3 regions of the Clostridium sp. Marseille-P299 genome follow, and region 3 is predicted to be linked to each of the others. Evidence: predicted binding sites of a transcription regulator. Region 3 holds the regulator's gene; each other region holds the start of a gene.

Region 1 (7,521 bases), 1.2 Mb from region 3:
TTAATTATCCTGGATGGAAGAAAGGGGTTTATCCAATTCGTGAAGATGCAGACAAAGGAATTGAACAAGGAACTTTATTTGTTGCAAAATACATGGATAGAATTATTGGTACAATAATACTAAATCATGAATCAGAAGAAGCGTACAAGGAAATAGAGTGGGGATTTGAATCCGACTACACAGATGTGTTAGTAATACATACCTTCTTAGTTCATCCAGAGTTTATGAAACAAGGCATTGGAAAACGATTAATGGATTTTGCAGAACAGTATGGAAAAGATGCAAATATAAAGTCCATACGTTTGGATGTTCATGAAGGAAATTTTCCTGCAATTCAGTTATATGAAACATGTGGATATCAATTGAAGGGAAAAGTAGATTTAGGGTTAGAAGCAATTGGTCTAAAGTGGTTTAAACTATATGAGAAGTTATTAGTTTAACTTAGTATTAAAATTGTAATAATAGATAATAATTACTATATTATGTAAAAAAGCATTTACTTTCTAAGCTTAATCCATCATAATAGAAGATAACCCAAAGCATGTTTTAGTAATTATCATAAAGGCATCTAAATATAAACTATATTTTATGCCTACAAGGAGAAGCGATATGAAAGTTAAACACATTGCAGCTAGTATATTATTATTAATAGGTGCTATTTTTACTGGCGTTATATTGACAAGGGTATACAAGCAAGAAGAAGTGATAGAACAGCCCAATTTAGTGATTACATATAAATTACCAGACGAGGTTAAAAGTATCTCAGTTAAAGTACAAGATAATGAGGAAGAACATAAAGCTTATTTAATACATGGTCTTAAATTTAACGAAAGCACGCAAATCACTATGAAAGAAGATGAAAAATGTTCTTTTAAAATAACTGTGAATTTAAAAGATGGTTATTCTGTAAGTGAGGAATTTACGGAAGATTTCAATTACATAAGTAAGAAGTATTATGAGGTAGTGGTAGAAAAGAATGAAGTTGTGATCAAGAAAGTACAAGTTAGCTAGTTATTTTGTCACGATAGTATCTAATAATTTTAAATATATAGTACTGAAAAGATTTAAAAGACGAATAAAAAATAAAATATTTATAGAAAGAAAATGGATGTCACATCAGTGATTTTTAACCACTAATGTAACATCCATTATTGTTTGCTGTTTTAAGCATTTGTTTTCTTATTATGCTCATCTAAAAGTTCTTTAATTAACGCTGGATGACTAATGATATCATTGATTGAAGTATCGTGGTTTAAGGATTCAATGATCAATGATAAGTATCGATGTAAATCAACGTTGTTATAATAAGGTTTATTTAAAAGTTCTGGTGGATTATAGACTAAATTTGTAGTAAAGATACGATCAAACACTTTTTCTTCGTAAGCTTTATCAAAGCGTTCTAAGCCATTACAGAACAAACCAAAGGTTGCGCCAATAAAGACACGTGCAGCTTTACGTTTTTTTAATTCTGCAGCTACTTCTAAAATGCTATCACCGGATGAAATCATATCGTCTACGATAAACACATCTTTTCCTTCAACAGAGGATCCTAAAAATTCATGTGATACTATAGGATTTCTACCATCCACAATTGTAGAATAATCTCTACGTTTATAAAACATACCCATTTCAATTCCCAGAACATTTGCATAATATACAGCTCTTGTCATACCACCTTCATCTGGGCTTATCATCATTAAATGTTGCTTTTCAATTTTAATATCTGGAACATAACGTAATAAATCACGTACAAATTGATAGCTAGTAAAGAAATTATCAAATCCACGAATTGGGATTGCATTCTGTACTCTAGCATCATGTGCGTCAAACGTAATGATATTTTCAACTCCCATTTGGGACAACTCTTGAAGAGCAAGTGCACAATCTAAAGATTCCAATTTGTCCCTTCTATGCTGTCTACTTTCATATAAAAATGGTATAATTACATTAATACGCTTCGCTTTACTTATTTTAGCAGCAGCAATCACACGTTTTAAATCTTGGAAATGATCATCAGGAGACTTATGATTATCTTCTTCAAACATATGATACATATTACTGTAGTTCATTACGTCGGCTATAATAAATAAATCAGTACCGCGAATTGTTTCATTAATAACAGCTTTTGCTTCACCTGTTCCAAAACGAGGAAGTGTATAATCAACTAAATAAGAATCATTTTGATACCCAAGATATATGGGAGAGGATGGATTCTTACTTAATGTATTATGTCTTGAATTTACAATATATTGATTTACTTTTTCACCAAGTTCCTTTATGTTTTCTAATGCAATAATTTTTAAAGGAGCAATCGGAATGGTTTCTGAGATTTTTCTATTACTCATGTATTGTTTCCTCCAAATCTGATTTCGTACTTATTGTATGCCTACCTGAAATGGAAGTCAAGCCATGCCATGGAAATAATTTTCTGTTATTTTTAAAAATAAATGTAACCTTTTCTAATTTTTGGATACTAATGGGTAGGAGGTGCAAAAATTAATGAATGATGTAGAAGAACTATACAAAATGTATAGTCACATGATTTTTCTGTTTCTACTTAAAATGGTAAATTATAAAGAAGATTTGGCAGAAGAATTAACCCAAGAAACCTTTTATCAAGTATGCATTTCGTTACATCGATTTAAAGGGGAATGTGAAATAAAAACATGGATTTGTCAAATAGCAAAAAATACTTGCTATAAGTACTATAAGAAGAATCCAATACATATTAGCATGGACACTTCGGCGTTTCATACGGATTATGTGTTGGAGAGCATTATCACACCAGAAAATCAAATAGAAGGGAACGAACTTCATCAATTAATCATTAAATGCATGAATGAAATGAATATAAAATATAAAGATGTTTTAGTTTATCGATTATTTTTTGAAATGCCGTTTAAAAAAATCGGTAATATAATGCAAATTAGTGAAAGCTCAGCAAAAGTAATATATTTTCGCGGAAAGGAACTTTTAAGAAAGAGTTTGGAGGGATATTTATAATGGAACAAAATATATGTGCAATTATAAAAGATGTATTACCTTTATATCAGGATGGAGCAACGAGTGATGATAGTAACCAGATTATAGAGGAACATTTGGAAATATGCGAGGAATGTAAAAGGTTTATAGGCGAAGTTAAGGAGGATGGAACATCAAAGAAAGAGATTCTTTTAGCTCGTGGTAATACATCAGAACAAGACTTTATCTCAGATCAACAGACGTTAAAGTTTGAACATATAGCTAAGAAATTAAGAAAAAGGAGAATACTGATTGCTGTTAGTTTCGCTATCATCTTTGGCTTGATTTTAATTATCCAAAGATTTATTTTTCCTAATATGATAATTAGTGGGGAAAGCATGGAACCTACTTTAATGAATGGTGAAAGCTATTTAATAAATCGAACTGCTTATTGGTTTCAAAAACCAGAAAGAGGAGATATCGTTGTTGCAAAACAAGATTCTAATTTGTTTGTGAAAAGAATCATAGGATTACCAAATGAAAAGTTACAAATCATAGATGGAAGAATCTATATCAACAATGAACTTTTGGAAGAAGATTACTCAAAAGACTTCATTAAAGATGCAGGTATTTTGGAACGTCCAATAATTTTAGGCGATGATGAATATTTTGTATTAGGTGATAACATGGATATTTCTCTGGATAGTAGGAATGAGAGATTTGGATTGGTAAAAGAATCAAATTTATTAGGAGAAATTAAAGTGAAAAGTTTAATTAACCTTAAAAAATACATGATTTCAACTAAGGAATCTACAGCTAGAATTAATAATTAAAAAATAGAATTTACAAAGGTGCACGATAAAAATCATTGTTAAAATTCTTACAATTAAAGTTCTTTTTGCATAGATTTAGACCGATTTTAATAACAAGTTTAGGTTTAAATTTGATAAAATAATTTATAAATAAGGATTTGATTCATATCTTCTATAAATTAAATCCTTTTTATCTAAAACACTATGTTAAAAAATAAACAATATTATGTAAATCCTATTAAAACAACTGGTAGCAAATTAGATTAGAAAGGAAGATAAAAATGGCAAACAGATTTATTTTAAATGAAACATCTTATCATGGAGCTGGTGCAATTAACAGTATTGCTGACGAAGTAAAGGCAAGAGGTTTTCAAAAAGCTTTATTATGTACTGACCCAGATTTAGTAAAATTCGGGGTAGCACAAAAAGTTATTAATGTTCTTGAAAATAGTGAACTAGCTTATGAATTATTCTCTGATATTAAAGCAAATCCAACAATTGAGAATGTACAAAGTGGAGTAGATGCATTTAAACAAAGCAATGCAGATTACATCATTGCCTTAGGTGGTGGATCTTCCATGGATACTGCAAAGGCAATTGGTATTATTATTAATAATCCTGAATTTTCTGATGTACGAAGCTTAGAAGGAGTTGCAGATACTAAAAATAAATCAGTTCCAATTTTAGCAGTTCCTACTACAGCGGGTACAGCAGCTGAAGTAACCATCAATTATGTAATTACAGACGTGCAAAAAAACCGTAAAATGGTGTGTGTAGATCCTCATGATATTCCTGTTGTAGCTTTTGTAGATCCTGATATGATGTCTAGTATGCCAAAGGGATTAACAGCAGCAACTGGTATGGATGCACTTACTCATGCAATTGAAGGATATACTACCGCTGGTGCTTGGGAGCTTTCTGATATGTTCCATTTAAAAGCTATAGAAATAATTTCACGTTCATTGCGTGGAGCAGTAGATAATACTCCAGAAGGCAGAGAGGGAATGGCACTTGGTCAATATGTTGCTGGAATGGGATTTTCTAATGTTGGCTTAGGTATCGTACATTCTATGGCTCACCCATTAGGTGCTTTATATGATACACCTCATGGTATTGCAAATGCAATTATTCTACCTACAGTAATGGAATATAATGCAGAAACAACTGGGGATAAATACAAGTATATTGCAGCTGCTATGGGTGTTGCTGGCACAGAAAACATGACACAAGATGAATATAGAAAAGCAGCCATTGATGCAGTGAGAAAATTATCAGAGGATGTTGGAATACCAAAAGATTTAAAAGACATTGTAAAGAAGGAAGATATACCATTTCTTGCACAATCTGCATATGATGATGCTTGCCGTCCTGGTAATCCAAGAGAAACTAGCGTAGAAGATATAACAAAACTTTATGAATCACTAATTTAGATAAAATACATAAATATTTACAAATATACATAAATTAAAATAGCTATTTATACGACAAAGAGTCTTGTAAATAGCTATTTTATTGTTTAATTATTGGGAAAATAGAAATTTCTATAAAATAATTGGTATATATTGCATAAGTAAAAATAATAATAAACGGTATGGAAGTAATTGTCTCATAAAAGTAGTGGAATAGTAGTTTAAGAATTTTTAATTTCGCAGTATAATAGAAGTTGAGTGATAAATTTCATATAGGAATTTTAGGTAAAAGATCGACAGGAGGAACATGATGGAAACTTACAAAGAACTTTTAAAATCAGAAATTGTTGAATTTCGGAAAAATGGCCATAGATTTTTAGATGGCGAGCTAACCGTACCTGAGTTTAAAGCAAAATCAGGTGGAATGGGAGTTTATGCTCAAAAGGGTGGAAAAACATTCATGATTCGCCTAAAAACACCTTCAGGAATAATTACAAAAGAACATATGAGATTGATTCAATCTTATGTTAAAAAATATAATCTAGAACGTATTCATATTACCACAAGACAGGCAGTTCAATTACATGATCTTGATATCGATGCTGTGTGCGATATTATGCATGATGCTATTGATCATGATTTGTTTACAAGAGGTGGCGGTGGCAATTTCCCACGAAATGTTTCTATGTCCCCACTTGCTGGTGTAGAAAAAGGAGAAGTGTTTGATGTAACTCCATATGCCTTACTTATTGGTGATTATTTTACTAGCAACGCTTCCACCTATCATTTACCAAGAAAATTGAAAGTTGCATTTTCAAGTGATTTAAAAGATTCTGGTTGTGCAACCATTGATGATGTTGGATTTATGGCAGTTGAAAAAGATGGAGAAGCATATTTCAAACTGTATTTAGCGGGGGGATTAGGAAATGCACCTGCTATTTCACTTGTATATCCTGATTTAATCCGTCCAAGTGAAGTTCTTTATTATGTAGAAGCAATGGTTCAGCTTTTTATGGAACATGGTAATTATGAGAATAAAATGAAAGCAAGAACAAGATTTATCCCTAGAGAAATGGGAGAACAAGAGTTCCTTGAATGTTATCGTAATTATGTGGAACAAGTGAAAAAGAAGGAAGAATTCAAAGAAATAACACCTGTCATAGAACATTTTGAAGAATGGGAATCTGAGCTTGATGATTACATTAATGTAATTCCACAGAAGCAAAAAGGACGTTATAGCGTAATGTTACATCCAGTATGTGGTCAATTATCTTCTAAAGATTATGACACAATTGTAGATTTTGTGAATACTCATGACGATGAAAATGTTGAAATTAGACTTAGTATGCATGAAGATATGTATCTACGTAACTTAACAAAAGAAATGGTTGTAGAATTACATGAGTTATTACCTGAATTAATTGATAAGATGAACATTGAAATGAGTGTATCCTGTGTAGGCGTTCCAACTTGTCAAATTGGTATTTTACAAAGTCAATCATTATGTCAAAATATCATTAAAGTAGTAAAAGAAGCAGGCGTTGACATGAAGTTACTTCCAAGAGTTTATATCTCAGGTTGTCCAAATAGTTGTGCTAGACATCAAGTGAGTCAGCTTGGATTTGTTGGAAGAAAGAAAAAAGTAAATGATACCTTAGAAGAAGTTTTCGAGTTATATATTGGCGGTGATGTAAGCAAGACCAATACGAGACTAGGAGAGAGTCTAGGTACAATGCTAGTTAGAGAAATTCCATCATTTATTGTTGACTTGGCTAAGATGTTAGAAGAAAATAATGTTAGCTATGAACAATTTATAATAGAGAATAAAGAAAGCTTTCAAAATCTAGCTTCAAATTATCTAGTTTAGTGTGATATTCATAATACAAAATATAAAAACGGTGTGAACCAAAAGCTCACACCGTTTTTATATTTTCTTTTTTATATAGTAATTGAATTTCTAGTCTTTTGAAATAATAATTATAAGAATGCGAAAAGTTTTTAAATTGCATGTAAAGAATTTTTGTAATGCATGCAAAAAAGTTTTTATAATGCATGCAAAAAAAATTTATATTATATGCAAATAAGTTTAAATATTGTATGTAAAAAAGTTTTAATATTGCATGCAAAAAAGTTTTAATATTGCATGCTTCCAAATTGCATGATAAACTAAGTAAAGTATATTGAGTTTTAGAAAGAAGGATAGTACTAAATGCAAAGAAAAGCCGAAACAAGGCATGTCATAAAAAAAGTGCAAGAAAATAGTATTGCAATGGAGTTAGAATTAGAAGTTGGTGACGAATTATTACGTATCAACGGACAGAAGATAAAGGACGTATTTG
Region 2 (7,521 bases), on a different contig from region 3:
CCCAAATAGTTTGCTTTATATTAAAACAAAAGGTCGCGTATTTAGTGAAACCTATTTACATCTTGAGAATCTTCAAATCACAGACCCAGATGTAAAAAGAGTAGGCTTAGTGAGTGTTACCAAACGATGGAGAATTAATAAATTCGGACTTCGTACGCCGGAAGATAACAACTATTTTGGCGTATCAAACTATTTAATTAATTTAGGATATAAGTCGAAAGCAATGCGACAAATCAAGTTGTACTTTAAGGAACCTGGAACATATGAATTTGATTCCATTAAGGTTTACGCACAACCTATGAAATACTATATCAATCAAGCTCTTCAATTAAAGGAAACTGTATTAGAAGATGTGGTTGAGTCAACGAATCGAATTTCAGGAAAAGTAAATACAACATCACCAACTATGTTGTACTTATCCATTCCATATAGTAAGGGCTGGAAGGCTACCGTTGATGGTAAACCTGCTAAGCTATTAAAAGCAAATACTATGTATATGGCATTAGAGCTTCCGGCTGGTAATCATGAGATTGTACTAGATTATCAAACCCCTTACTTAAAAGAAGGGCTTATGTTATCAGGGCTTGGAATTATAATCACTCTTTCGCTTGTTTTAACACCTTACGTTAAGAGAAAGATTATAAAAAAAGAAAATGCGTAATTTTTCTTTCACAGGCTAACTATGATGAAGTGACTAACTACCTTGGTGGGTTATATACATCCTTATCGGAGCGTTTTACCACACAGTTTGTTAAAAGAAAAAACCTATGTGTATTCGAACATTTATAAAATGTTAGAATCACATAGGTTATTTTATTTTATAACTCGCAGTTATTTACTGTTCTTGGGAATGGTATAACGTCTCTGATATTGCTCATACCAGTTAAATACATAACACAACGTTCAAATCCAAGACCAAAACCTGCATGTCTTGTAGAACCATATTTTCTTAAATCTAAGTAGAAGCCATAATCTTCTGGATCTAATTTTAACTCTTCCATACGTTTTAATAACTTATCGTAGTCGTCCTCTCTTTGGCTTCCTCCAATGATTTCACCAATTCCAGGTACTAATAAGTCCATAGCTGCTACTGTTTTATTATCCTCATTAAGCTTCATGTAAAATGCCTTAATATCCTTTGGATAATCAGTTACAAATACAGGCTTTTTAAATACTTGTTCTGTTAAGTATCTTTCATGCTCTGTTTGTAAATCACAGCCCCAAGATACTTTGTAATCAAAGTTATCATTGTTCTTTTCTAATATTTCAACTGCTTCTGTATATGTTACATGTCCAAATTCAGAGTTTAAAACATTATTCAAACGTTCTAATAAACCTTTATCTACAAATGAATTGAAGAAATTCATTTCTTCTGGAGCATGCTCTAATACATAAGAAATTACATATTTAATCATGTTCTCAGCTAAAATCATATCGTCTTTAAGATCAGCAAATGCAATTTCAGGCTCAATCATCCAAAATTCTGCTGCATGACGAGTTGTATTGGAGTTTTCTGCACGGAATGTTGGTCCGAATGTATAAATATTACGGAATGCCATTGCATAGGTCTCACCATTTAACTGACCACTTACTGTTAAATTCGTTGGTTTATTAAAGAAGTCTTCGCTAAAATCAATCTTACCCTCTTTTGTTTTAGGAACGTTGTTTAAATCAAGGGTAGTTACCTGGAACATCTCGCCTGCACCTTCAGCATCACTTCCTGTAATTAATGGAGTGTGTACATATACAAAGTCTCTTTGTTGAAAGAATTCATGGATTGCATATGCAATTAAAGAACGTACACGAAATACCGCTTGGAAAGTATTTGTTCTAGGTCTTAAATGTGCAATTGTTCTTAAATATTCTAAGGTATGTCTCTTTTTCTGTAATGGATAATCAGATGTAGATGCACCTTCCACTAGAATCTCTGTTGCTTGAATTTCAAATGGTTGTTTTGCATTTGGCGTAGCCACAAGTTCACCAGTTACGATGATTGCAGATCCAACGTTTAATTTTGAGATTTCAGCAAAGTTATCTAACTTATCTGAATATACTACCTGTAATGTTTCAAAAAAGCTACCATCGTTTACAACAATAAAACCGAAAGTCTTTGAATCTCTTACGCTTCTTACCCATCCACCAATGGTAACTTTTGTTCCAATGTACTGCTCTTTGTTACGGAACAATTCTCTAACTGTTAATAGCTCCATGTTCATACTCCTATTCCTTTAGCCTATTTCATATCATAATTACTCATATCTGATATATTTCACATCTTACTTACGCAGATTGTCTTATATTTACGATGCAAAAAACACACCTTTTCTCAGATATTAAAAAACAACTTCTGAGAAACTATATATAGGAACCAAAAGACGTTCCTATAATCAGATTTATTATAAGCTCTTACTACGTTATTCTCGTCTATTATACCACAATCATGCATGATTACAACTATTTCGTTACAAAACAAGCACCGTTTAACCAGTAAAACACAGCATTTTTAAATTATAGTCAAGGTTTTACTGTTAGTTTTAACTTATGAACGTATGTCTTACCACCTTGTTTTACTGTAGTTGTAATTACACATGTCCCTTTACCCACTGCAACGATCTTTCCCTTACTATTCACTTTTGCAACATTACTTTTACTTGAATAATAAGTAACTTTAGCCGTACTAGATAACTTTTTTATAACTTGTGTATATGATTGCTTGAACGATAAGGTTTTATTCGACGCATAAAATAAAGGTTTTGTTAAGTCCTTTAAAAAACTCTCACTAAAACGTTGTGATTGAATGATCAGCTTTTCATCTTTTGCACTTGATTCACTATAATCATCCTTTGACAATGTTTTTAATGTAAAATTAAATCCACCATTATTTAAGTTTCCATTTGCTTTATGGTCTTTACTTCCCGCTACACTATTTGCTCCGACTAAAAAATATTCATGACTTAAATTTTTACCGTCTTTGTAATCACTGGTACCATTTAGTAATGGATCGTCAAACGTTACATCCACTAAATACCACTTTCCATTGTCCATCTGAACATAATTCCACATATGGGTATCACTTGTTACCAATTGATTTGGAACACCGATTTTCTCACAAGCCATTTTAAATGCCTTTGCATACCCTTCACAAACACTAAGTTGATTAATGAGTGCCCCAGAAGCCGAATGAATTTTTTTCTCCTTTTGGGAAGTATCATATGTTACATTTTTTACTAAATAATCATGAATATACTTAAGCCTTTCATATCTTGTTACATATTCCTTTGGCATTTCATCTAGCATCTTATTTAGAATATCATCTATTTTATTTAATTCCTTGGATACCAAATCTGCGCTTTTATATTCATCCTTTATGACAGGATAAAACACTAACTTAGTCGCAACGCCATTGACATAATTAATTTTAAAATGGCTGGCGTTCTTGCCTCCAAGCTTTAACCACTGATAATCTGGGAAATCATAAAACATTGCATTTAGTGCATTGTTTAAAGATTCACTGATTGTCTTTTGATTTCTTCCTTTTAGTGATATTGTAAACTCTTTTTCTGTTGGAGCCTTCAATCTTTTAAGTAGCGTCAAATAATAATATTGGCTATCCTCATCTAATTGGCTACCAAACAAATACGTTTTATTATGAAATATATAATCAAACTTTGTCTGCTCTTTCGCTTTTACTGATAAAGCATTCAAAGAGAATACACTAGCGCTCATGCAAATTATTAAGATTACTAGTATCACGGCTTTATAACTCTTTTGTATAACTCTCATCACATACCCCTTTTTTGTTTTTTATTTATTTTACCCTACATGAATATAATATCCTAATTTTACCATCTTTTATTCTCCTAGTAAACCACGACAATAGTTCCATTTTTAGTACTATAAATAAAACTTTTAATTCTTGTTTTGCGAAATCTAAAATGGTATAATTTGTATATATTGTTAAATTTTTAGCATTCATAGGGAGGTAGCTTATGATAATTACTATTTGCATTGGTAGCTCCTGTCATTTAAAGGGGTCCAGAGAAATTGTTACAAAGCTAAATCAACTGATTTCTGAGAATAATTTAGGAAAAGAAATTGAGTTAGTTGGTTCCTTTTGCATTGGAGAATGTATGAAAGGTGTATGTGTAAAAATCGAGGAAGAACTTTTCTCATTATCTCCAGAAAAAACAGATCATTTTTTCAGAAATGAGGTATTAAGGAGGCTTACTTAATGGATGTGATTGGTTTTAAAGAAGCAAAGTGTAAAAATTGTTATAAATGTGTACGCAACTGTGATGTAAAAGCCATTACCGTGAAAGATTCACAAGCTTATATCATGAATGATAAATGTATACTATGCGGTCATTGCCTAGAAGTATGTCCTCAGAATGCTAAAACACTAATTAGCGATTTAGACCGTGTAAAACAATACTTATTCGATGGATACAAAACGATAGTCTCCCTTGCTCCAGCATATCTTGGAGTAATTAAGTATAAAACCCCAGGACAGGTCATTCGTGCCCTTTTAGATTTAGGGTTCACTGCTGTCCATGAAACTGCAGAGGGGGCAGCGTATGTTACTAGAGACTACATACGCTTACTTAAGGAAGGTAAGATGGAAAATATCATTACCACTAGTTGCCCAAGTGTGAATGATTTGATCGAAATCTATTATCCAAGCCTTACAAAATTTATGGCTCCTGTTGTCTCTCCTATGATAGCACATGGTATGTTACTTCGTAAGCAATACGGTGAGGATGCTAAGATTGTGTTCCTAGGTCCATGCATTTCAAAAAAAAGAGAAGCAGAATGCGATGAGCGAACAAAGGGATATATCGATGCTGTTATTAACTTTAAAGAATTTGAAGAATGGTTAGATGAAGAAAATATCTGCCTTACCGGACTAAACGATGAAGTACCAAACAATCCAAATCCAGAAGTAAATCGCTTATACCCAATAAGCAGCGGCGTATTATCCTCTGTCCTTACAACCAATGACACAACAAATAAATACCGAAAGTTCTATGTTCATGGAATAAAGAATTGCATTGATTTATTTCAAAGTATGGAAAAGGGAGAAGTTAGCGGATGTTTTATCGAGGCTAATATTTGTAACGGTGGTTGTATTAAAGGACCAGCAATTGATCGTGATTGTATCTCTAGATTTAAAGTTAAATTGGACATGGAAGAAAAGGTACAAAGACAACCCGTGAATGATGATATATTTTTCAAAGATAATTCTATCCCATTATTTAAACATTTCTTTGACCATTCACCCAAAGATCCTCTGCCAAGCGAAGCGCAAATATCCTCTATCTTACGTAAAATAGGAAAAACAAAAACTGAGGATTTCCTAAATTGCGGAGCTTGTGGTTACGCAACGTGTAGAGACAAAGCAATTGCAGTGTATCAGGGGAAGGCTGAGCTAAATATGTGTATTCCTTATATGCATGAAAAAGCTCAATCCATGTCGAATATTGTTTTAGATAATACTCCTAACATTATCATCATCGTAGATGCGGAAATGCGAATATTGGAGTTTTCTAAGGCAGCTGAGAAACATTTTAACACCTCTAGAAATAAAGCAAAAAACATGTATTTATATGAGTTTATTGATCATACCGACTTTCAAGCAGTACTGGATACTCACACAGATATTTTAGGAAAGAAGGTTACCTACGAAGAGAGTAACTTTTACACACTACAAACCATTGTATATATGGAGGAGCTTAACTGTGTACTGGGAATCTTTCAAGATATCTCTTATGAAGAAGAGCAAATTAAACAAGCCTACAAAGTTAAGATGGAGACAATTGAAATGGCACAAAGGGTTATTGATAAACAAATGCTTGTTGCACAAGAAATTGCAGGCCTATTAGGAGAAACAACAGCAGAAACAAAAGTTACATTGACTAAACTAAGAGATACCATCTTAAACGACGGACGTACGGATCAGTAATAGGAGGAAGGCTTAATGAATGTTACTATTGATGTCTCCTACAAGAGTTTAAATAAGCATAACGAAGAGCTATGTGGGGATAAAGTTGAAATTCTAAAAACAAAAGATTCAAACATAATTATTTTAGCTGATGGTATGGGTAGCGGTGTAAAGGCAAACATTTTAGCTACCCTAACCTCTAAAATTCTTGGAACTATGTTTTTAAACGGTGCCAAACTCGAAGAATGTGTGCAGACCATTGTAAAAACTTTACCAGTTTGTAAAGTACGGCAAGTTGCTTATTCTACCTTTAGTATTTTGCAAATTTTTCATAACGGCGAAGCCTATCTTGTGGAGTTTGATAATCCAGCATGTGTATTTATTCGTGATAAGAAGTTGCATAACATTCCTTACAATGAGCGTATTATTGAAGGTAAAAAAATTCGTGAATACCGCTTCCAAGTAAAAATGAATGATTGTTTCATTTTAATGAGCGATGGCGTTATTCATGCTGGAGTAGGAAAAGCCCTTAATTTTGGATGGACGTGGGATAATATGGCCAAGTATTCCGTGGATGCAACCAATGCAACCTTATCTGCCTCCCGTTTAGTATCTATTTTGTCAAAAGCTTGTGATGACCTTTATATGCACTCACCTGGTGATGATACAACCATTGCTGTAGCAAGAGTCACTGATTCAAAAGTTGTTCATTTATTTACTGGTCCCCCACTGGATAAGCAGGACGATGAAAAGGCAGTTAAGGCTTTCCTATCTGGTAGCGCCACACGTATTATAAGCGGTGGGACCTCGGCTAACATCGTATCTAGGATTACTGGTCATCCAATTAATACTTCGTTAAATTATACGGATATGGACTTACCTCCTATTGCTAGTATTGAAGGGATTGACTTAGTCACAGAAGGTGTATTGACATTAACAAGAACACTTCAATTATTAAAGCACTATGTAGATGGGGCAATTGATGAACACTTCTTCTTAGAGCTTGATAAAGATAATGGAGGTTCTTTAATTGCTAAAAAAATCATTGAGAGTTGTACCGAACTTCATATGTTTGTTGGACGAACAATTAATGAAGCACATCAAAATCCAAATCTACCTTTTGATTTAAGCATACGAATGAACTTAGTAACCCAAATCGCTGAAGCAGTAAAGAAAATGGGTAAAACTGTTTTTATCACTTATTTTTAAATTCTTTGTCTATTTATATTTTTTTATGGTATAATAGTACCGAATATCTATTGACTTGGATTATCCTTTCGATAATACTAGGGGCATTTAAAGATAGTTAGATTATACTATTTTAACAGTTCCTAATAATTGTCGGTATTATAGGTTATGCTTGTGTAAGTCGTTCCCCAACACTTCTATGCTAACCTTTAATATAAATATATATGGCTCTCAAATATCACAAATGATGTGATTACCGCCAAGAAAGGTAAGGATTTTTATGTTACAAGTAAACAATGATATCGGTACCATCAAACACGAAGTTCTATATGAGGTTGCAAAACTTGCATTTAACAAAGAACTTGAAGAAAAACAAGAGGCTCTTCCTTATGAAA
Region 3 (7,521 bases):
TTCGTACTATTTCCTCAATACTTTCTTTACATGGTTGATATCCTATACGCCCCATGCCAGTATCTAATTTTATATGAACTTTCGCTATTTTACCTTGTCGTTTTGCTTCTTCATCCATGAGTTTTGCAACTTCATATTGAAATACTGTTTGTGTGATATCATATGCAATGACCTCACTAATTTGTTCCACAGCAGTATAACCTAAAATTAATATTGGCTTATTAATTCCAGCATTTCTAAGCTCAATGCCCTCTTCAACAATTGCTACACCATATGCATCAACCAATCCACTTAACTCTCTTGCAATTGGTACTGCGCCATGTCCATAGCCATCTGCTTTAATAATCGCCATAATTTTAGTTCCCATTGATAAAGTTTCTTTTGCAGCCTTAATATTATTTGAAATTGCATCCAAATCAATATTAGCATAAACTCTATAGTACTTCTCGCTGTATACTTCTTCTATCATTTTCCTTAATTACCTCCGGTAATGCCTCTAAGATATCACTTGCAAGCATGGAATGATACCCTCTTTTTTCTGCTGCCACATCTCCTGCCAAACCATGAATATACACTCCAAGTTCCGCAGCTTCATAACTTTTTAAACCTGTAGCTATTAAACCTGCGATGATTCCTGTTAAAACATCACCACTTCCACCAGTCGCCATTCCATGATTCCCTGACACGTTAACATATCGATTTTCACAATGTGCTACGATCGTTCTTGCATCTTTTATTACATAGATTAATTTATTATTATAGGTACAATATTCAGGAAAGTCAATAAAGCCTTTGACAATATTGTCTACAGAACAAGAAAGCAAATTAGCTAACTCTTTTAAGTGCGGAGTCAGTATTGAATTGGCAGGTAATAATGACGATAACTCCCTCACTCGGTCTTTCGTATTATCTACCATTCTTGTATTCAAAATATTAGCTAATATTTGCAGTGCATCTGCATCAAAAACAGTTGGCTTTGTCTGTTCTTTTAAAAGTTGAAGCAACAAACCTTCAGCCAGCTCACCTGTTGATAAGCCAGGGCCTATCACAATAGCATCTGCCCACTGTATGGATTCTTTTAAAATAGTTTCTGAATTATTATCTTCATAACAAGCATAGATTGCTTCCGGTAAAAGGGTACGTATTACTTCGACTCCTGATCTTGAAGTTAACACTTTTACAAGACCACAGCCCATTTTATATGCAGCGTTCGCCGAAAGATAAGCAGCCCCTGTCATATTGGTGGAACCTGCAATAATTAATACCTTACCATAGCTTCCTTTATTGGAATAAGAAGAACGTTTTGGTAGTTTTCTTAGATCATCCTTTTCAAAATAATGATATTTAGGCGAAACGTTTTCTACTGCTACCCTAGGAAAACCAATGTCTTCAACGATAACTTTTCCAACATGGAAAGCTCCTGGGTACAAGAGTAATCCCAGCTTGTTTTCACCAAAGGTAACTGTAACATCTGCCTTAATTGCAACATTTTTAATTTTTCCTGTATTTGCATCTACTCCAGAAGGAATATCAACGGCCACAATATAGGCTCTTAAAGAGTTAATTTTTTCAATTGTTTCTTTATAGACTCCTTCAATTTCTCTTTGTAGACCGATTCCAAACATTGCGTCAACAATAATATTATATTCATTGGATTCTAATTTGGACCTAATGGATATGCCCAATTTTTTAACAATTGAAAGTTGTATTTCCGATTCTTTTGTGAGTTTTTCCAAATTTCCAAGAATAATTAAATCAACTTTATAGCCTTGTATATACAAAATACGAGCAATAGCAATTCCATCACCGCCATTGTTGCCCGTACCACATACTACCGCTATACTATTTTCTTTTTTTGCTACACTCTCTATATGAGAAACCACCTTTAATGCTGCTCTCTCCATTAAAACTAGAGAAGGAATTCCAATTTGTTCAATCGTATAAGAGTCAATTTGTTTCATTTCATCTGAATTAACTGCGTATTTCATAATTATACCCTTTTACTGCTACAAGATACATGAATCTTGTAATGGCAGCCCTTTCAAACAATATTGATTCAAGAGATTTAATTTAAATAGAAACAAGATAAATAACAAACGATTTCATTTACTAGATATTACAAAAGCCGATGCCAAATATCTTAGCAACGGCTTTCTTATGATTTGATCGACGGTTTTAGTTTTATTCATTTAATATTTCATCATCCAAAAATTCCATCGTTTTAGCGCCTAGAACATCGTGCATATAAGTATAGATTGCATTCGTCTCTGTTTCTAAGTCTTGCTTTTTAAGTATCATCTCTTTTAATTGAATGCGCATACTTGCAATGCTTTCCTCTAACTGCTTTACTTGCTTGTTATTATGTTCTAATTTCTCATAGCAAATTAAAGCACTAGCACTCATTAGCTCTGCATTCGCATTCCTTATTTCATAGGGAAGATCCGCTAACTGATCTTCTCTTTCTAAAAGTTCATCTTTTATATTTAAAATTAACTTTTGATTCTTCTCTAATTTTTTACCTTTAATTTTACCAAGTAAGGAATTATCAATTTCCATGTTATCAACAATTTCCTGCATCAGGTTTTTCTTCACACGTTTTAAATTCTTGATTTCATCCACTGTTTTTCCTTGTTTCTTTAGTAAATTATTCAATTTATCTCGTAATTGTTTCATGCCTACTGACATCTCTTGCTCAGGAAATAATGCAAGCCATCGCTCATCTAATGTAAGAATAGGAATCTTCTTATTACGAAATATCTCTGTAAAGTCAATTTTACCCTCATTATTATTATTTAATTTTCGCAAGAACATCCCCCCAAAAGCTCGTTATCTTTCACTGTTTTTTGATGACATTACCTCTTCTGCTGCTTTTAAATTATAGGATAGTCGCATTAAAGATTCTGCCAAGTGAACATTCTCCACCATTACATCCTTTGGTAAATGTAAATCTGTAGGTGCAAAATTCCATATTGCATGAATTCCTAAACGTACTAATTCTGCGGCAACTTGTGGTGCTTTTGCCTTTGGAATTGTAAGTGCCGCTATATTTACTGTATTATTCTTAACAAACTCTTCTAATTCATCCATTAAACGAATTTCGATTCCACGAATTGAAATTCCAACAAGTCTTGGATTTACATCAAAGATACCACTAATATAAAATCCTCGACGTTCAAAATCAGTGTAATTTGCTAATGCTTGCCCTAGATTACCTGCGCCTATAATGATAACATTATATTTTTTATCAAGTCCTAGGATTTTCCCAATTTCGGTGTATAAATACTCCACATTATACCCATACCCCTGCTGTCCGAAACCTCCGAAGTTATTCAAATCCTGACGGATTTGCGATGCGGTCACGTTCATTTTCTCACTTAATTCCTTCGATGAAATTCGAACAACGTCATTTTCAAGTAATTCCCCTAAATACCTGTAATAACGTGGCAGTCTTTTAATAACTGCTGATGATATCGCCTTATCGTACATGTAAACCTCCTTAATTATACTATTAACGTTCGGTTCCTTTATAGTATAATTATAGTGAATCGTTAATAATATGTCAATGTATCTAAATCCTTTGTTTTCTTGCTTTTTTCGCCAATATCCAGCACTATTTTCACTTTGAAATAATGATACTATTACACTCAAAACAAGTACTTTATACTATAAAATTGCTTTATGAGAAGCATTTTCATTATACCTATTATAACGAAATGGATGAATCTCGTCAAACGCAAGTTACATTATAATAAGAAGTTTTTAGTTTCGGATATCATTTTATCTACCATACGGGTAACAATTTTCTCACTATTTATATAGTATTACAGGAAATCTCCTATGTAATACTTGTTTTTTTACATAAGCTTTTATCCCATGGTAGATTCCTTTCTCACAAGGGAAGATAATTGACGCTTTTCGTTTTCTTTGCTACAATAAAGGACAAGTATGCTCTATTTTAGTAGTAATTAAAGGAGTCCGTCATGATATTAGCATGTAATAATATAAGCAAAAGTTATGGAACAACCGTTATCTTAGATAAGGTGTCCTTTCATGTAAATGAACGTGAAAAAGTCGCGATTGTCGGCATTAACGGTGCTGGTAAATCCACTTTATTTAAAATAATTATGAATGAAATATCTTCTGATGAGGGAGATGTTATATTTTCGAAAGGCTGTAGCGTTGGATATTTAGCTCAGCATCAAGATTTAGCTACTGATAATACAATTTATGATGAAGTTTTAAGTATTAAAGCAGATGTTATTCGTATGGAAGAACAAATTCGTTCTCTAGAATTAGAAATGAAATCTGTGACTGGTGTTGAACTCGATCGTTTACTTAATACCTACACTAGGCTTACTCATGAATTTGAATTAAAGAATGGCTATGCATATAAAAGTGAAGTAATCGGTGTTTTAAAAGGTCTTGGTTTTACTGAAGACGAATTTGATAAAAAAGTTTCTACTCTATCTGGAGGTCAAAAGACACGAGTTTCCTTAGGTAAATTACTTCTTAGTAATCCCGATTTAATTTTACTAGACGAGCCAACAAACCACTTAGATATGGAATCTATTGCTTGGCTTGAAACCTTTTTAGTTAATTATAATGGCTCTGTTATAGTAATTGCCCATGACCGTTATTTTTTAAACAAGGTTGTCACCAAAGTTGTTGAATTAGAAAATACAAAGGCAACTGTCTTTGAAGGTAATTACACCGACTATGCGACGAAAAAAGAACAGCTTCGTGAAACAATGATTCACCATTACCTAAATCAACAAAAAGAAATCAAACATCAAGAAGAAGTCATTGCCAAACTCAAATCTTTTAACCGCGAAAAATCCATAAAGCGTGCGGAAAGCCGTGAAAAGATGTTAAATAAAATAGAACGTCTTGATAAGCCGGTGACTCTAAATGCTGAAATGAACATTCAATTAGAGCCAAACATTATGAGTGGAAATGATGTCTTGACCGTAAAAGGACTAAAAAAATCCTTTGGCAATCATTTATTATTTGAAGATTTGGATTTTGAAATTAAGCGTGGTGAGAAAATCGCAATCATTGGTAATAATGGTACTGGAAAAACTACTATTTTAAAAATTATCAATCAAATCATACAAGCGGATGCAGGTGAAATAAAACCAGGTGCAAAAGTGCATATTGGTTACTACGACCAGGAGCATCATGTTCTTAATATGAACAAAACGATTTTTGATGAGATCCAAGATACCTACCCATATCTTGATAACACAAGGGTACGTAATGTATTAGCTGCCTTTTTATTTACTGGTGATGATGTTTTTAAATTAATCAAGGATATCAGTGGTGGAGAACGTGGACGAGTTTCACTAGCCAAATTAATGCTTAGTGATGCTAACTTTTTAATCCTAGATGAGCCGACAAACCATTTAGATATTGTATCAAAAGAAATACTAGAGAATGCAATTAAAAATTATACAGGTACTGTTTTATACGTATCCCATGACCGTTATTTCATTAATCGTACTGCAACTAGAATTCTTGACTTAACTCATGGAAAACTTCTTAATTACATTGGTAACTACGACTATTATCTTGAAAAGAAACCAGAAGTAGAACGTCAGCATCTTGGATTTACAAGTTCTTCTGAAGGAAATGTAAATAGCCAAGCTACCATTGGTAAACAAAACAATATTCTAAGTGGACTTAAAGTTCAGCAAAGTTCGGTTTCTACAACTGAAACTTCACAAGCTAGTTTCGATTCAAAAGAATCCGATACTAAGTTAGATTGGAAGCAACAAAAAGAAGAACAAGCCCGTATTCGTAAACGTCAAAATGATCTAAAAAAAGTGGAAGAAGAAATCCATAAACTAGAAAACAGAGATGAAGAACTAAACGAATTATTAATGGATGAAGCTGTATTTACAGATCCATCGAAACTAATTGCACTAAATAAAGAGAAAAAAGAGGTTGAAGAACGCCTCGAAGAATTATTGATACAATGGGAAGAGCTAGCAGAATAGCTCTTCTTTTTTTGTTCTATTTTTGTTATAATTTAATGCATATAATAATTATTATTATTTTTGATATTATTTCATCTGTTTTTTGAATTTTTCACATCACATTACTTGTTAATTGCATTTTTTTACCATTCTCAATGCCGTGATTTCTCTATACTTTACCAAAGTTTCTTCAATTTATTAATTTCATATCAAAAAGTTTAGTAATACTAGATATTTTGTTTATATATTGTTGACATTAATATTAGATTGTGTATAATAGTATTCGGCATGTTTAGCAGTGCTAAACTAAATGGTATATTTTTATAAACCAATTATAGAAGGAACTAATAATGACTTTACAAAAGCAGATCCCATAGAAAGGTTTGGTGTATCCATGAAAATAGGTGCTAAAATCAAAGAATTACGTGTTCAAAAAAGTTTAACGCAAGAAGAGCTTGCGGACCGAGCGGAATTGTCCAAAGGATTTATTTCTCAATTAGAACGTGATATTACCTCACCTTCCATTGCAACTCTTGTTGATATATTGCAATGTTTGGGAACAAATCTCGAAGAATTTTTTACTGGGACTACCTCAGAACAAGTTGTTTTTAAGAAAAATGATTACTTTGAAAAAGTAGATCATGAATTATTTAATAAAATAGAATGGATTATTCCAAACGCGCAAAAGAATATGATGGAGCCTATCTTATTAACATTAGAGCCAGGCGGTTCTACATATCCAGACAATCCTCACGAAGGCGAGGAATTTGGTTTTGTTTTAAGTGGTTCAATTACTATACATCTAGGAAATAAAACGCATAAAGCTAAAAAGGGTGAGTCCTTTTACTTTACGTCAAACAAAAATCATTATATAACGGCTACTGGTAAAACTGGTGCTACCCTATTATGGGTATCCACCCCACCAAGCTTCTAAGGAGGAGAATCATGGAAAGCAATAAACTCATCGATTTAATAGGAATTCATAAATCATATGGTAATAGCGTAGTTATTGATGATTTGAATTTATATATACGTGAAAATGAATTTTTAACCCTACTTGGTCCTTCCGGTTGCGGTAAGACAACAACACTTCGAATCATTGGTGGTTTTGAAACTCCGGACGCTGGTAAGGTAATTTTTAATGGAAAAGATATTACAAAATTACCACCAAATGAACGTCAATTAAATACTGTATTTCAAAAATATGCTTTATTTACACATATGACAATTGCTGAAAATATTGCTTTCGGCTTAAAAATTAAGAAAAAAAGTAAGGCATATATTCAAGATAAAATTAAATATGCTCTAAAGTTAGTAAACCTTGATGGCTTTGAAAATCGTATGCCAGATTCTTTAAGTGGTGGACAACAACAACGTATTGCAATTGCTCGTGCTATTGTAAATGAACCTAAGGTACTTCTTTTAGATGAACCATTAGGAGCACTTGATTTAAAAATGCGTCAAGACATGCAATATGAATTGATTCGTTTAAAAAATGAACTTGGTATTACATTTGTATATGTAACTCATGATCAAGAAGAAGCTT

Evidence for each region. Region 3 encodes Rex, which represses fermentation and respiration genes when NADH is low (regulators of the CRP and FNR family bind a similar motif). Its sites were predicted from a motif close to ATTGTTAANNNNTTAACAAT; they were not measured.
Region 1: fucO (lactaldehyde reductase) is a predicted target of Rex. The motif match lies at 3,829-3,848, and genes of this name have one in related genera.
Region 2: BN4220_RS01700 ((2Fe-2S) ferredoxin domain-containing protein) is a predicted target of Rex. The motif match lies at 3,954-3,973, and genes of this name have one in related genera.

Annotation. Positions count from the first base shown of each region.
Region 1 is NZ_FJVE01000007.1:1,651,269-1,658,789, forward strand. Features, by position in the region: gene BN4220_RS15115 (GNAT family N-acetyltransferase) at 1-440, shown strand, start outside; gene BN4220_RS15120 (hypothetical protein) at 610-1,011, shown strand; gene BN4220_RS15125 (ribose-phosphate pyrophosphokinase) at 1,164-2,345, opposite strand; gene BN4220_RS15130 (RNA polymerase sigma factor) at 2,500-3,003, shown strand; gene lepB (signal peptidase I) at 3,003-3,794, shown strand; gene fucO (lactaldehyde reductase) at 4,055-5,203, shown strand; gene BN4220_RS15145 (nitrite/sulfite reductase) at 5,493-7,049, shown strand; gene BN4220_RS15150 (DUF512 domain-containing protein) at 7,392-7,521, shown strand, end outside.
Region 2 is NZ_FJVE01000004.1:394,724-402,244, forward strand. Features, by position in the region: gene BN4220_RS01680 (YfhO family protein) at 1-661, shown strand, start outside; gene asnS (asparagine--tRNA ligase) at 819-2,210, opposite strand; gene BN4220_RS01690 (transglutaminase domain-containing protein) at 2,515-3,783, opposite strand; gene BN4220_RS01700 ((2Fe-2S) ferredoxin domain-containing protein) at 3,990-4,232, shown strand; gene BN4220_RS01705 ([Fe-Fe] hydrogenase large subunit C-terminal domain-containing protein) at 4,232-5,959, shown strand; gene BN4220_RS01710 (SpoIIE family protein phosphatase) at 5,975-7,147, shown strand; gene BN4220_RS01715 (4Fe-4S dicluster domain-containing protein) at 7,407-7,521, shown strand, end outside.
Region 3 is NZ_FJVE01000007.1:427,835-435,355, reverse strand. Features, by position in the region: gene alr (alanine racemase) at 1-469, opposite strand, end outside; gene BN4220_RS10140 (bifunctional ADP-dependent NAD(P)H-hydrate dehydratase/NAD(P)H-hydrate epimerase) at 435-1,988, opposite strand; gene BN4220_RS10135 (hypothetical protein) at 2,182-2,805, opposite strand; gene BN4220_RS10130 (redox-sensing transcriptional repressor Rex) at 2,827-3,486, opposite strand; gene abc-f (ribosomal protection-like ABC-F family protein) at 3,981-5,996, shown strand; gene BN4220_RS10120 (helix-turn-helix domain-containing protein) at 6,370-6,909, shown strand; gene BN4220_RS10115 (ABC transporter ATP-binding protein) at 6,921-7,521, shown strand, end outside.